DNA from 3 places in the Streptomyces sp. ATLC9 genome. Region 1 is predicted to be linked to each of the others. Evidence: predicted binding sites of a transcription regulator. Region 1 holds the regulator's gene; each other region holds the start of a gene.

Evidence for each region. The regulator HrcA, encoded in region 1, represses chaperone genes, less so after heat shock. The targets are predictions, from matches to a motif close to TTNGCACTCNGNNNNNCNGAGTGCNAA.
Region 2: groL (chaperonin GroEL) is a predicted target of HrcA. The motif match lies at 2,134-2,160, and genes of this name have one in related genera.
Region 3: AC2CJA_RS03245 (FmdB family zinc ribbon protein) is a predicted target of HrcA. The motif match lies at 1,975-2,001, and genes of this name have one in related genera.

What each region holds. Positions count from the first base shown of each region.
Region 1 covers NZ_JBXUOY010000025.1:24,116-28,097, reverse strand. The annotation lists gene hemW (radical SAM family heme chaperone HemW) at 1-137, opposite strand, end outside; gene AC2CJA_RS04945 (DUF3097 domain-containing protein) at 199-1,068, opposite strand; gene AC2CJA_RS04940 (MBL fold metallo-hydrolase) at 1,144-1,809, opposite strand; gene hrcA (heat-inducible transcriptional repressor HrcA) at 2,038-3,054, shown strand; gene dnaJ (molecular chaperone DnaJ) at 3,055-3,982, shown strand, end outside.
Region 2 covers NZ_JBXUOY010000064.1:12,759-16,740, reverse strand. The annotation lists gene murQ (N-acetylmuramic acid 6-phosphate etherase) at 1-34, shown strand, start outside; gene groL (chaperonin GroEL) at 350-1,981, opposite strand; gene AC2CJA_RS09975 (cold-shock protein) at 2,389-2,592, opposite strand; gene AC2CJA_RS09970 (MoaD/ThiS family protein) at 3,100-3,378, opposite strand; gene thrC (threonine synthase) at 3,375-3,982, opposite strand, start outside.
Region 3 covers NZ_JBXUOY010000015.1:18,055-22,036, reverse strand. The annotation lists gene AC2CJA_RS03255 (potassium/proton antiporter) at 1-224, shown strand, start outside; gene AC2CJA_RS03250 (MFS transporter) at 537-1,865, shown strand; gene AC2CJA_RS03245 (FmdB family zinc ribbon protein) at 2,011-2,328, shown strand; gene AC2CJA_RS03240 (S-methyl-5'-thioadenosine phosphorylase) at 2,429-3,259, shown strand; gene AC2CJA_RS03235 (RcpC/CpaB family pilus assembly protein) at 3,657-3,982, shown strand, end outside.

The DNA.
Region 1 (3,982 bases):
CAGTAGCCGCAGCGCGTCGCGCAGTAGGGCACGTGCAGGTAGAAGCCGAGGGGGCGCCGCGCCGCGCCGGCCAGGGCGTGCGCGGGGAGGGAACCGTCGGCGGGGACGGGCTCGCCGTCGGGCAGTGCGGAAGGCATGGGGCCCATTGTCCCGCACCCGTCCCACACCCGGCCCGGACCGGTCCCCGCCCCCGAAGGCTCAGGGACCGGCCGGTCCGCCCGCCGGCCCGCCCACCGTGACGTGGTCGATCAGCCGCTCGACCGGGCCGAGCAGCCCCGGCTCCAGATCCGTGTAGTCGCGCACGCTCCCCAGGATCCGCTTCCACGCCGCGCCGGTGTTCTCCGGCCAGCCCAGCGCCCGGCACACCCCCGTCTTCCAGTCCCGGCCGCGCGGCACCCGGGGCCATGCGCCGATGCCCAGCGCGGACGGCTTCACCGCCTCCCAGACATCGATGTACGGGTGGCCGACGACCAGCACGTTCTCACCGGTGACCTCGGCGGCGATCCGGGACTCCTTGGAACCGGGCACCAGATGGTCCACCAGCACCCCCAGCCGGGCCTCGGGAGTGGGGCCGAAGGCCTCCACGACCGCCTGGAGGCCGTCCACGCCCTCCAGGTACTCCACGACCACGCCCTCGATCCGCAGATCGTCGCCCCAGACCTTCTCCACCAGCTCCGCGTCGTGGCGCCCCTCGACGTAGATGCGCCCCGCCCGCGCCACCCGCGCGCGGGCGCCCGGCACCGCCACCGACCCCGAGGGCGTGCGCAGGGGCGCCACCGGAGCGGGCGGGGCCACCGCCCGCGGCCGGACGAGGGTGACGGCCCTGCCCTCCAGCAGGAAGCCGCGCGGCTCCATCGGGAAGACCCGGCACTTGCCGAAGCGGTCCTCCAGCGTGACGGTGAAACCCTGCGCCGTCCTCTCGCAGCGCACCACTGCCCCGCAGAAGCCGGTCGTGACCTCCTCCACCACCAGATCCGGCTCGGCGGGCACCTCGGGCGCGGGCCCGTGGCCGCCGGAGGTCCGCTTCCACGGAGGGGTCAGGTCGGGGCCGTACCGTCTGCTGCGCATGCGGTCATTGTGTTACGTGATCCCCACCGTGAAACCTGGGACGGGGCCCCTCCGCGGAACCCGCCGCGGCGTCCGTCACACCGTGCCGAAGCGCTCCGCCAGCGCGTCGCGCTGGGCGCGGACGAAGGCGGCGTCCACCACCGCCCCGTGGCCCGGCACGTACCGCGCGTCCTCGCCGCCCAGGGCGAGCAGCCGGTCCAGCGCGGCCGGCCAGTGGACGGGGTGGGAGTCCGGCCCCGCCTGCGGCTCGCCGGACTCCTCCACCAGGTCACCGCAGAAGACCACGTCCGGCCCGCCCGGCACGCCGGGGACCACGACGGCCAGGTCGTGGGCGGTGTGCGCCGGACCGACGTTGGCCAGGAGCGCCTCCCGGCCGCCCAGCCGGACGGTCAGCTCGCCGGCCACCCGGTGGTGCGGGTGGACGAGCACGTCGACCGCCTCGGCCGCCTCCCGCGGGTCCACGCCGTGCCGCACGGCGTCCTGGCGCAACTCGTCCTTCGAGTGGACCAGCAGGTCCTCGATCCCCACCGCCCCGTAGACCTCCACCCCGGCGAAGGCCGAGGCGCCCAGGACGTGGTCGAAGTGCGGATGAGTCAGCGCCACGTGGGTCACCGGCAGCCCGAAGCGATCGTGCAGGTACCGCCGGACGCGCGCGCCGTCACCCAGCGTCGCGCCCGTGTCGACCACCAGTACCCCGGTCCCGCCCGCGACGGCCCCGACCGTCTCGTCCCAGCCGGGCATGCGGCGGCGTACGACTCCGGGCGACAGCTCTTCCCAATCGGTCTCCACACCGCGACGCTAGCGCCATCACGCGGGCGGTGCCCGCCGGGATGTGGTGCGGATCGCCCTTCCGGTCGGCGCCCGCCCTTGCCCTGGCCGTGGTCACCGGCCCTACACTGGCACAGGGTGACTGGCACTCACCGGTTGAGAGTGCCAGGGACGAGACGGCCGGACGGGAGGTGTGCCCAGATGCTCAGTGAACGCAGACTCGAAGTCCTGCGCGCCATCGTCCAGGACTACGTGGGCACGCAGGAGCCGGTGGGTTCCAAGGCGCTGACCGAGCGGCACAACCTCCAGGTCTCCCCGGCCACCGTGCGCAACGACATGGCGGCCCTGGAGGACGAGGGGTACATCGCCCAGCCGCACACCAGCGCCGGCCGTGTGCCCACAGACAAGGGCTACCGCCTGTTCGTCGACAGGCTGGCGGGCGTCAAGCCGCTGTCCAAGCCGGAGCGCCGGGCGATCCAGAGCTTCCTGGAGGACGCCGTCGACCTCGACGACGTCGTCAGCCGCACCGTGCGGCTGCTGGCCCAGCTCACCCGGCAGGTCGCCGTCGTCCAGTACCCCTCGCTGACCCGCTCGACCGTCCGCCACGTCGAACTGCTGCTCCTGGCCCCCGCGCGTCTGATGCTCGTACTGATCACGGACACCGGGCGGGTCGAGCAGCGGGTGGTGGACTGCCCGGCGCCCGTCTCCGAGTCGTCCCTGGCCGATCTGCGCGCCCGGCTCAACAGCCGGGTCGTCGGCGAGCGCTTCTCCGAGGTGCCCGGGCTGGTGCAGGACCTGCCGGAGTCCTTCGACTCCGAGGACCGCGGCACGGTCTCGACGGTGCTCGCCACCCTCCTGGAGACACTGGTGGAGGAGACCGAGGAGCGGCTGATGATCGGCGGCACCGCCAATCTCACCCGCTTCGTGCACGACTTCCCGCTGACCATCCGGCCGGTGCTGGAAGCTCTGGAGGAGCAGGTCGTCCTGCTCAAGCTGCTGGGTGAGGCGAAGGACCCGGGCATGACGGTGCGAATCGGCCATGAGAACGTTCACGAGGGACTGACCTCCACGTCGGTCGTCTCGGTCGGTTACGGTTCGGGAGACGAGGCGGTCGCCAAGCTCGGTGTGGTCGGGCCGACCCGCATGGACTACCCCGGAACGATGGGAGCGGTACGCGCAGTGGCACGTTACGTCGGACAGATTCTCGCGGAGTCGTAAGTGGCAACCGACTACTACGCGGTCCTGGGCGTGCAGCGCGATGCCTCGCAGGACGAGATCAAGAAGGCCTTCCGCAGGCTCGCGCGCGAACTGCACCCTGACGTCAACCCGGATCCGAAGACGCAGGAGCGGTTCAAGGAGATCAACACCGCCTACGAGGTGCTCTCCGACCCGCAGAAGAAGCAGATGTACGACCTCGGCGGCGATCCCGCGGGCGGCGCGGGCCGGGGCGGCGGGTTCGGCGGGGGCTTCGGCAACTTCTCCGACATCATGGACGCCTTCTTCGGCGCCGCCTCCCAGCGCGGGCCGAGGTCCCGCACCCGGCGCGGCCAGGACGCCATGATCCGGCTCGACATCGAGCTGGACGAGGCGGCCTTCGGCACCACCAAGGACATCCAGGTGGACACGGCGGTCGTCTGCACCACGTGCAGCGGCGAGGGGGCCGCCCCGGGCACCTCCGCGCAGACGTGCGACATGTGCCGCGGACGCGGAGAGGTCTCGCAGGTCACCCGGTCCTTCCTGGGCCAGGTCATGACCTCGCGCCCCTGCCCGCAGTGCCAGGGCTTCGGCACGGTCGTGCCCACTCCCTGCCCGGAGTGCGCGGGCGACGGCCGGGTGCGCTCGCGGCGCAACCTGACGGTGAAGATCCCGGCCGGCGTCGACAACGGCACCCGCATCCAGCTCGCCGGCGAGGGCGAGGTCGGCCCGGGCGGCGGCCCGGCGGGCGACCTGTACGTCGAGATCCACGAGGTGCCACACCCGGTCTTCCAGCGGCGCGGCGACGACCTGCACTGCACGGTCACCATCCCCATGACGGCGGCGGCGCTGGGCACCAAGGTCCCGCTGGAGACGCTGGACGGCATGGAGGAGGTCGACATCCGGCCCGGCACCCAGTCCGGCCAGTCGGTCCCGCTCCACCAGCGCGGTG
Region 2 (3,982 bases), on a different contig from region 1:
GCTGCGCACGGCCCTGGAGGCGGCACGCGGCTGACGGGCCCGCCACGCGCGGCGGGGCGGGCGTACCCCGCCCCGCCCCGTTTCGAGCGCGCTCATCACGTCGTTGCCGTCCAGGAGTCGTGTGGGGTGGGTTCGGCTCTGGAAACAGAGTGGAGGCGCCGCGGCAGGGGATCGCCCGTGCGCGGCCCCCGGGAGGTTCTCCGGTGCGCCCCCCGGTGGCAGACCGCACCGCGGTGCCAGATCCCACATCCTGGACATAGTAAGAGGGCGGCACCCCTTGCGGGGTGCCGCCCTCTCCGCCGTGCGCGCGGTGCGCGCCCGGCGGGAACCGCCGATCCGCGGGAGCGGATCAGAAGTCCATGCCACCGCCCATGCCGGCGGCGGCGGCCGCGTCGGCGCCGGCACCGGCCTTCTCCGGCTTGTCGGCGATGACGGCCTCGGTGGTGAGGAAGAGCGCCGCGATGGAGGCGGCGTTCTGCAGCGCGGAGCGGGTGACCTTGGCCGGGTCGATGATGCCCTCGGCGATCATGTCCACGTAGTCACCGGTCGCGGCGTTCAGACCGTGGCCCGGGGTCAGGTTGCGCACCTTCTCCACGATGACGCCGCCCTCGAGGCCGGCGTTGACCGCGATCTGCTTCAGCGGGGCCTCCAGCGCGGCCTTGACCGCGGCGGCACCGGTGGCCTCGTCGCCGTCGAGCTCCAGCTTCTCGAAGACCGCGGAGGCCTGCAGCAGGGCCACGCCACCGCCGGCGACGATGCCCTCCTCGACGGCCGCCTTGGCGTTGCGCACCGCGTCCTCGATGCGGTGCTTGCGCTCCTTCAGCTCCACCTCGGTGGCGGCGCCGGCCTTGATGACGGCGACGCCGCCGGCCAGCTTCGCCAGACGCTCCTGGAGCTTCTCGCGGTCGTAGTCGGAGTCGGAGTTCTCGATCTCGGCGCGGATCTGGTTGACGCGGCCGTTGACCTGCTCGCTGTCGCCGGCACCGTCGACGATGGTGGTCTCGTCCTTGGTGATGACGATCTTGCGGGCGCGGCCCAGCAGCTCCAGACCGGCGTTCTCCAGCTTGAGGCCGACCTCCTCGGAGATGACCTGGCCACCGGTGAGGATGGCGATGTCGCCGAGCATGGCCTTGCGGCGGTCGCCGAAGCCCGGGGCCTTGACGGCGACGGACTTGAAGGTGCCGCGGATCTTGTTGACCACCAGGGTGGAGAGGGCCTCGCCCTCGACGTCCTCGGCGATGATCAGCAGCGGCTTGCCGGCCTGCATGACCTTCTCCAGCAGCGGGAGCAGGTCCTTGACGGCGCTGATCTTGGAGTTGGCGATCAGGATGTAGGGGTCCTCCAGGACCGCCTCCATCCGCTCCATGTCGGTGGCGAAGTAGGCGGAGATGTAGCCCTTGTCGAAGCGCATGCCCTCGGTGAGCTCGAGCTCCAGGCCGAAGGTCTGCGACTCCTCGACGGTGATGACGCCTTCCTTGCCGACCTTGTCCATGGCCTCGGCGATCAGCTCGCCGATCTGGGTGTCGGCGGCGGAGATGGAGGCGGTCGAGGCGATCTGCTCCTTGGTCTCCACCTCCTTGGCCTGCTCCAGCAGGGCGGCGGAGACGGCCTCGGTGGCCTTCTCGATGCCGCGCTTGAGGGCCATCGGGTTGGCGCCGGCGGCGACGTTGCGCAGACCCTCGCGGACCAGCGCCTGGGCCAGGACGGTCGCGGTGGTCGTACCGTCACCGGCGACGTCGTCGGTCTTCTTCGCGACCTCCTTGACCAGCTCGGCGCCGATCTTCTCGTACGGGTCCTCGAGCTCGATCTCCTTGGCGATGGAGACACCATCGTTGGTGATCGTGGGGGCTCCCCACTTCTTCTCAAGGACGACGTTGCGGCCCTTGGGGCCGAGTGTGACCTTGACGGCGTCGGCGAGCTGGTTCATCCCGCGCTCGAGGCCGCGCCGCGCCTCCTCGTCGAACGCGATGGTCTTGGCCATGTGAAGTGGTCCTCCCTGGGGTTCCCCATGCCGAAGGCCAGGGGCGGGTTGGGATGTCTCCGGACCGCTCTGGCGCCCGCGACGGACGGCCCACCGGCCCGGCGGTTCCTTGCTCCACCGGGCTTGCGGACCTCACCGAACCGGTCCTTGCTTTGTCACTCTCGCCTTCGGAGTGCTAACGCCAATGATTAGCACTCGACCCCTCCGAGTGCAAGCGCGCCGGGGTTCCGCGTGCCCGTACCCCCGGGCGGGGACGGACACGGGGGAGCGCGGGGCGCGGACGGGCCGCGGGCGCGCGCCGGTGTGCGGCGGACGCACGACAGGAGGGCCCGCGCCCCCTTGCGGGGACACGGGCCCTCCTGTGCCGTCTACTGCTGATGTGCGTCGTGGTGCGTGTGTCCGGCGCTTCAGGCCGTCACGCGGACCATGTCCGCCTGCGGGCCCTTCTGGCCCTGCGAGATCTCGAACTCGACCCGCTGCCCTTCCTCAAGGGTGCGATATCCGTCCATCTGGATCGCGCTGTAGTGGACGAACACGTCCGCCCCACCGTCGACCGCGATGAAGCCGTATCCCTTCTCCGCGTTGAACCACTTGACGGTGCCTTGAGCCATTTCCTAACTCCCCTATTGCCGGCCCTTGCGCGAGTCCGCACTCCGCGGACCCGGGTCGGTCACCACCCCCCGGCGAGAGGGGACGGCGTGCGCCGGAACGCGTCGACCGCGGCTGAATGTATCTGGGCAGACGCCCTCTGCAACAGGTCTGTCGGACGAGAATTCCGGTCATGCCGGATTGCCGATAAGCACATGAACGACAGGAAAGCGGGGCAACTCGGGCCGGGCATGGCGGACCAACACGACAATTCACGCGATAAATCGGGGCGCAAGTTGTCGCGTTCTCATGGGCGCCGAGCGCACATTCAGGGGGAGGCCCGCTCACTCTATCGCTCTTCGAGCTGCGGAATTACCAATTCCGCTTGCTGCCGCGCGTGGTACGCGCCCCCTCCCCCGCGTACACGTGCGGGCGGCTCCGCTCCCCCTCCTCACGGAAGGAGGGGGAGCGGAGCCGCCCGCATGCGGTGACGTGCGCGGCGTCGCGTACGGCGCCGGGTGCTCTCCCGGTCAGCGGCCGCCCGCGACGGCCGGGATGATGGAGACGCCCGAGCCGTCCGGCGTCGGCGTCCTCAGACCGTCGGCGAAGCGGACGTCGTCGTCGTCGACGTAGACGTTCACGAAGCGGCGCAGCTTGCCGGAGTCGTCCAGCACCCGGGCGGAGATGCCCTGGTGGTTCCTCTCCAGGTCCGCGATGACCTCGGCGAGCGTGGCGCCCTCGGCGGGCACCTCGGCCCGGCCGCCGGTGTGGGCGCGCAGGATGGTCGGGATTCGGACGGTGACGCTCATGCCAGGCCAGCCTCTCGGAAGGAGTCCAGGTTGGGACGGATGATCGCGGACGGTCCGGTGGTCGGGGCCACCGCGTCCAGGGTCTTGAGGCCGTCGCCGGTGTTGAGGACGACGGTGGTCAGGGTCGGGTCGAGCACGCCGGCCTCGATCAGCTTCCTCGTCACGCCGACGGTCACGCCGCCCGCGGTCTCCGCGAAGACGCCCTCGGTCCGGGCCAGCAGCTTGATCGCGTCGACGATCTGCCCGTCGTTCACGTCCTCCACCGCGCCACCGGTGCGGCGGGCGATGTCCAGCACGTACGGGCCGTCGGCCGGGTTGCCGATGGCCAGCGACTTGGCGATGGTGTCCGGCTTCACCGGCCGCACCACGTCGTGGCCGTCCTTGAAGGCCCGCGCCACCGGCGAGCAGCCCTCGGCCTGGGCACCGAAGATCTTGTAGGGCCGGTCCTCGACCAGCCCCAGGGCGATCAGCTCGCGCAGCCCCTTGTCGATCTTGGTGAGCTGGGAGCCGGAGGCGATCGGGACGACGAGCTGGTCCGGCAGCCGCCAGCCGAGCTGCTCGCAGATCTCGTACGCCAGGGTCTTGGAACCCTCCGCGTAGTACG
Region 3 (3,982 bases), on a different contig from region 1:
AGCTGCGGCTGCCGAAAGGCGCGGCGGTCACCCTGGTCGTACGGGAGGACAGCAGTTTCGTGCCCTCGCCCTCGACCGTCCTGCGGCATGGCGACGAACTGCTGGTGATCGCCACCGACGCGGTGCGGGACGCCACCGAGCGGCGGCTGATGGCCGTGGGCCGGGGCGGCAAGCTGGCGGGCTGGCTGGGGACGGCGGGCAGTTCGGCGCTGCGGAAGGACTGAAGGGCCGCCGGGCCGCCGGGCCGAGGCTTCCCGGAGAACGGACGGGAGCGGGGGCAGGGGGCGAGGCGGGGAGACGCGGGCGGGGTCTGGCCGTGCCTGCGGGGTGATCGGCTACCCTGAGGCCGTACGTTTGTCCGACTTTCGGAGTTACCGGAGTTTCGACCCCGCCTGATGCAGGGCCGGCACGGCCGCCCGGTCGACCACACGCCGCGGTCCGTGCGAGAGGACGGCCTTCGGCGTGCCCCGCCGTACCGCGCCGCCGTGCGCCGTACAGCGGCGCGGTGCGCTACCAGGCGGCAGAAAGGTACGGCCGTGGCCACCACGGTCACTCCCGTCACTGACCGGAAACCCGGCTATCGGGACCTGCTGCGCACTCCCGGTGCGTGGACGTTCCTACTGCCCGGTTTCCTGGCCCGCCAGCCCTTCGCGATGCTGACGCTCGGCATCGTGCTGCTGGTCGAGGACACCACCGGATCGTTCGGCACGGCGGGCACCGTCTCCGCCGTGACCGGCGTGTCGATGGCCCTGTTCGCGCCGCGGAGCGGCCGGCTCGCCGACCGCTTCGGCCAGCGCGCCGTCCTGGTGCCCGGGGTGTTGCTGCACGCCGCCGCCGTGGGTGCGCTGACGGCCCTGGCGCTGTCCCGGGCGCCGTTGTGGGCGCTGCTGCTGGCGGCTGTACCGGCCGGCGCGTCGGTGCCGCAGGTCGGCCCGATGGTGCGGGCCCGCTGGGCGCACCTGCTCAGGGGCGCACCGGGCCCGCCGGGCGGATCGGGTCCGCCGGGCGGGCGGAACGGGCCGGACAGGCCGGGTGGGGCCCGGCTGCTGTCGACGGCGGCGGCGTTCGAGTCGGTCACCGACGAGCTCACTTTCGTCATCGGCCCGGTCCTGGCCACCGCACTGTGCACCGGGGTGCACCCCGCCGCCGGGCTGGCCGCCGAGGCGGCCCTGACCGTCGTCGGCGGACTGCTCTTCGCGGCCCGGCGCCGTGCCGCACCCCCCGCCCACCGCCGCGCCCGGGGAGCGGGCGGTGCGCCGCACGCCTCGGCGCTGTCGGTGCCGGGCGTACGGGTGCTGATCGTCGCCTTCCTCGGCATCGGCTCGGTCTTCGGCGGGATGCAGGTGTCGATGGCCGCCTTCACCGAATCCATCGGACAGCCCGGTCTCAACGGCGTGCTGTACGGCGTCTTCGCCGCGGGCAACATGCTCGCCGGCCTCGTCTTCGGCGCTCTGACCTGGCGCTCGGCCCCGCAGCGCCGACTACTGACGGCATACGCGCTGCTGACGCTTGCCACCGCGCCGCTGTGGGCGGTGGACGTGGTCCCACTGCTGGCCGTCCTCGGACTGCTGGCGGGCATGGGCATCGCGCCGAGCCTGATCACCGGATTCACCCTGGTGGAACGGCTGGTACCGGCGGGCGTGCGCACCGAGGCGTTCACCTGGATGGCCGGTGCGGTGGCGATGGGGCAGGCCTGCGCCGCGGCGGCCGCCGGGCGGCTGACGGACGGCTTCGGGGCGAGCGCCGGGTTCACGGTGCCGCTGGCCGCCACGGCGCTGGCGCTGGTGACGGTGGCGGCGCTGCGCGGATGGCTGCAGCCGGACGGCGGGCAGACGGGCGATGGGGAGGGACCGCGAACCGGGTGACGGAGAGCCCCGGACGGAGGACGGGAGGGGCGCTCCGGGGCGTGGCGAGAGTCACCGTCGGCCGCTCCCGGTGGACTAAGCGGCCGGAATACTGCACCATGGTGCGTCGTTAGCACTCCACAGGGAAGAGTGCCAGGAGGAGCAAGTGCCGACCTATCAGTACCAGTGCACCGAGTGCGGCGAGGGCCTGGAAGCGGTTCAGAAGTTCACCGACGACGCGCTCACCGAGTGCCCGAGCTGCAAGGGCCGCCTGAAGAAGGTGTTCTCCGCGGTCGGCATCGTCTTCAAGGGATCCGGCTTCTACCGGAACGACAGCCGCGGCTCCTCGTCCGGCAGCGCGTCGTCGTCATCTTCGGCTTCGTCGTCGCCTTCGTCGTCTTCGTCGGCGTCGTCCTCTTCTTCCGGGAAGAACTCGGGCTCGTCCGGCGGCTCGTCGCCCAAGGCCGGCTCCTCGGCGGCCTGACCCCGTCCGCCTCCGGCCCGGGCCGGAACCGGCCTGTCCCGGCCCCGCGGCGGCACGCACCGCTGCGGGGTCGCGGTGTACGGGGCTAGGGTGTTCGGCCATGAGCGCACAGGCGGAGACAGGTGTCATAGGCGGGTCCGGGTTCTACTCCTTCCTGGACGACGTGATGGAGGTCGCGGTGGACACGCCGTACGGCGAGCCCAGCGACTCCCTCTTCATCGGCGAGATCGCCGGACGCCGGGTGGCTTTCCTGCCCCGGCACGGCCGCAAACACCACCTTCCCCCGCACCGGATCAACTACCGGGCCAACCTGTGGGCCCTGCGCTCGGTCGGTGTGCGGCGGGTGCTGGGGCCGTGTGCGGTGGGCGGTCTGCGGCCCGAGTACGGGCCCGGCACGCTGGTGGTGCCTGACCAGCTCGTGGACCGCACCAAATCCCGCGTCCAGACCTACTACGACGGCGAGGCGCTGCCCGACGGCTCGGTGCCGAACGTGGTGCACCTGTCCTTCGCCGACCCCTACTGCGGGACGGGCCGGGCGGCGGCCGTCGCGGCGGCGCGCGGACGCGGCTGGGAGCCGGTGGACGGCGGCACCATGGTGGTGATCGAGGGACCGCGCTTCTCCACCCGCGCGGAGTCGCGCTGGCACGCGGCGCAGGGCTGGTCGGTGGTCGGGATGACCGGGCATCCGGAGGCGGTCCTGGCCCGCGAACTGGGGCTGTGCTACTCCTCGATCGCGCTGGTCACCGACCTGGACGCCGGAGCGGGGACGGGTGAGGGCGTCTCGCACGAGGAGGTGCTCCAGGTCTTCGCGCAGAACGTCGGACGGCTGCGCGAGGTGCTCTTCGACACGGTGGCCGGGCTGCCGGCGGAGCGGGACTGCGACTGCGCGACGGCGCTGGACGGGATCGAGACGGGGATCGGGCTTCCGTAGGCACGGCCGGCTCCGGGCCCGGCCGGTGGAGGGCCTGAGGGTGGGTGCCGCGGGCCTGAAGGTGGGGGCGGGAGCGGCTCGTGCGGCTTCCGTCTCTCGTGTGTCCCTCGTGCGGGCGAGCGAGTTGTCCACAACCGGTGGGTAACCCACAGGCTCCGGCGGATCGCCGCGGAACCGGACATCGTCGAGGTGTTCCCACCACAAGGCGGTGACCTCGATGTCCTCCTCCCTCCAGTCCGCTCCTCTCCCCACTCCTTCCGCTCCTTCCGTCCTTTTCGCACCTCTCCCCCCTCCTCCGCTCTCTCCCTTCTGCCCGTCCTCCGTCCCCCCTCCGTCCTCCTCCCTCTCCACACCCCACTCCCTGCCCCCGCCCTCGAGCCCTCCACCCGCCGGACCCGTGCCGGAGTTCGAACCGGTGCGCGCGGGGCGGAGTGCTCTCGGCTCCCTCCGGGCCGCGGGCCGGTGGTTCCGGGCGATGGCCCTGCTGCTGGCCGTCGCCTCCGCGGGCGCCGCCCTCTGGGGGGCGCCCGGGGACGGAGGCGGGGAAGGGCACGGTGCTCCCCCGGCGGCCCGGCCCGCAGCCGGAGAAGCACCGGCGGCCCCCGCCCCGCCCCCTTCCGCGGACGGCCGGGACGGCGGCACGACGGTGGACGCCCCGGTGCGGATCCCGGACGCGGAGACGGTGCGGCTGCTGCGTCCCGGGGACAGGGTGGACGTACTGGC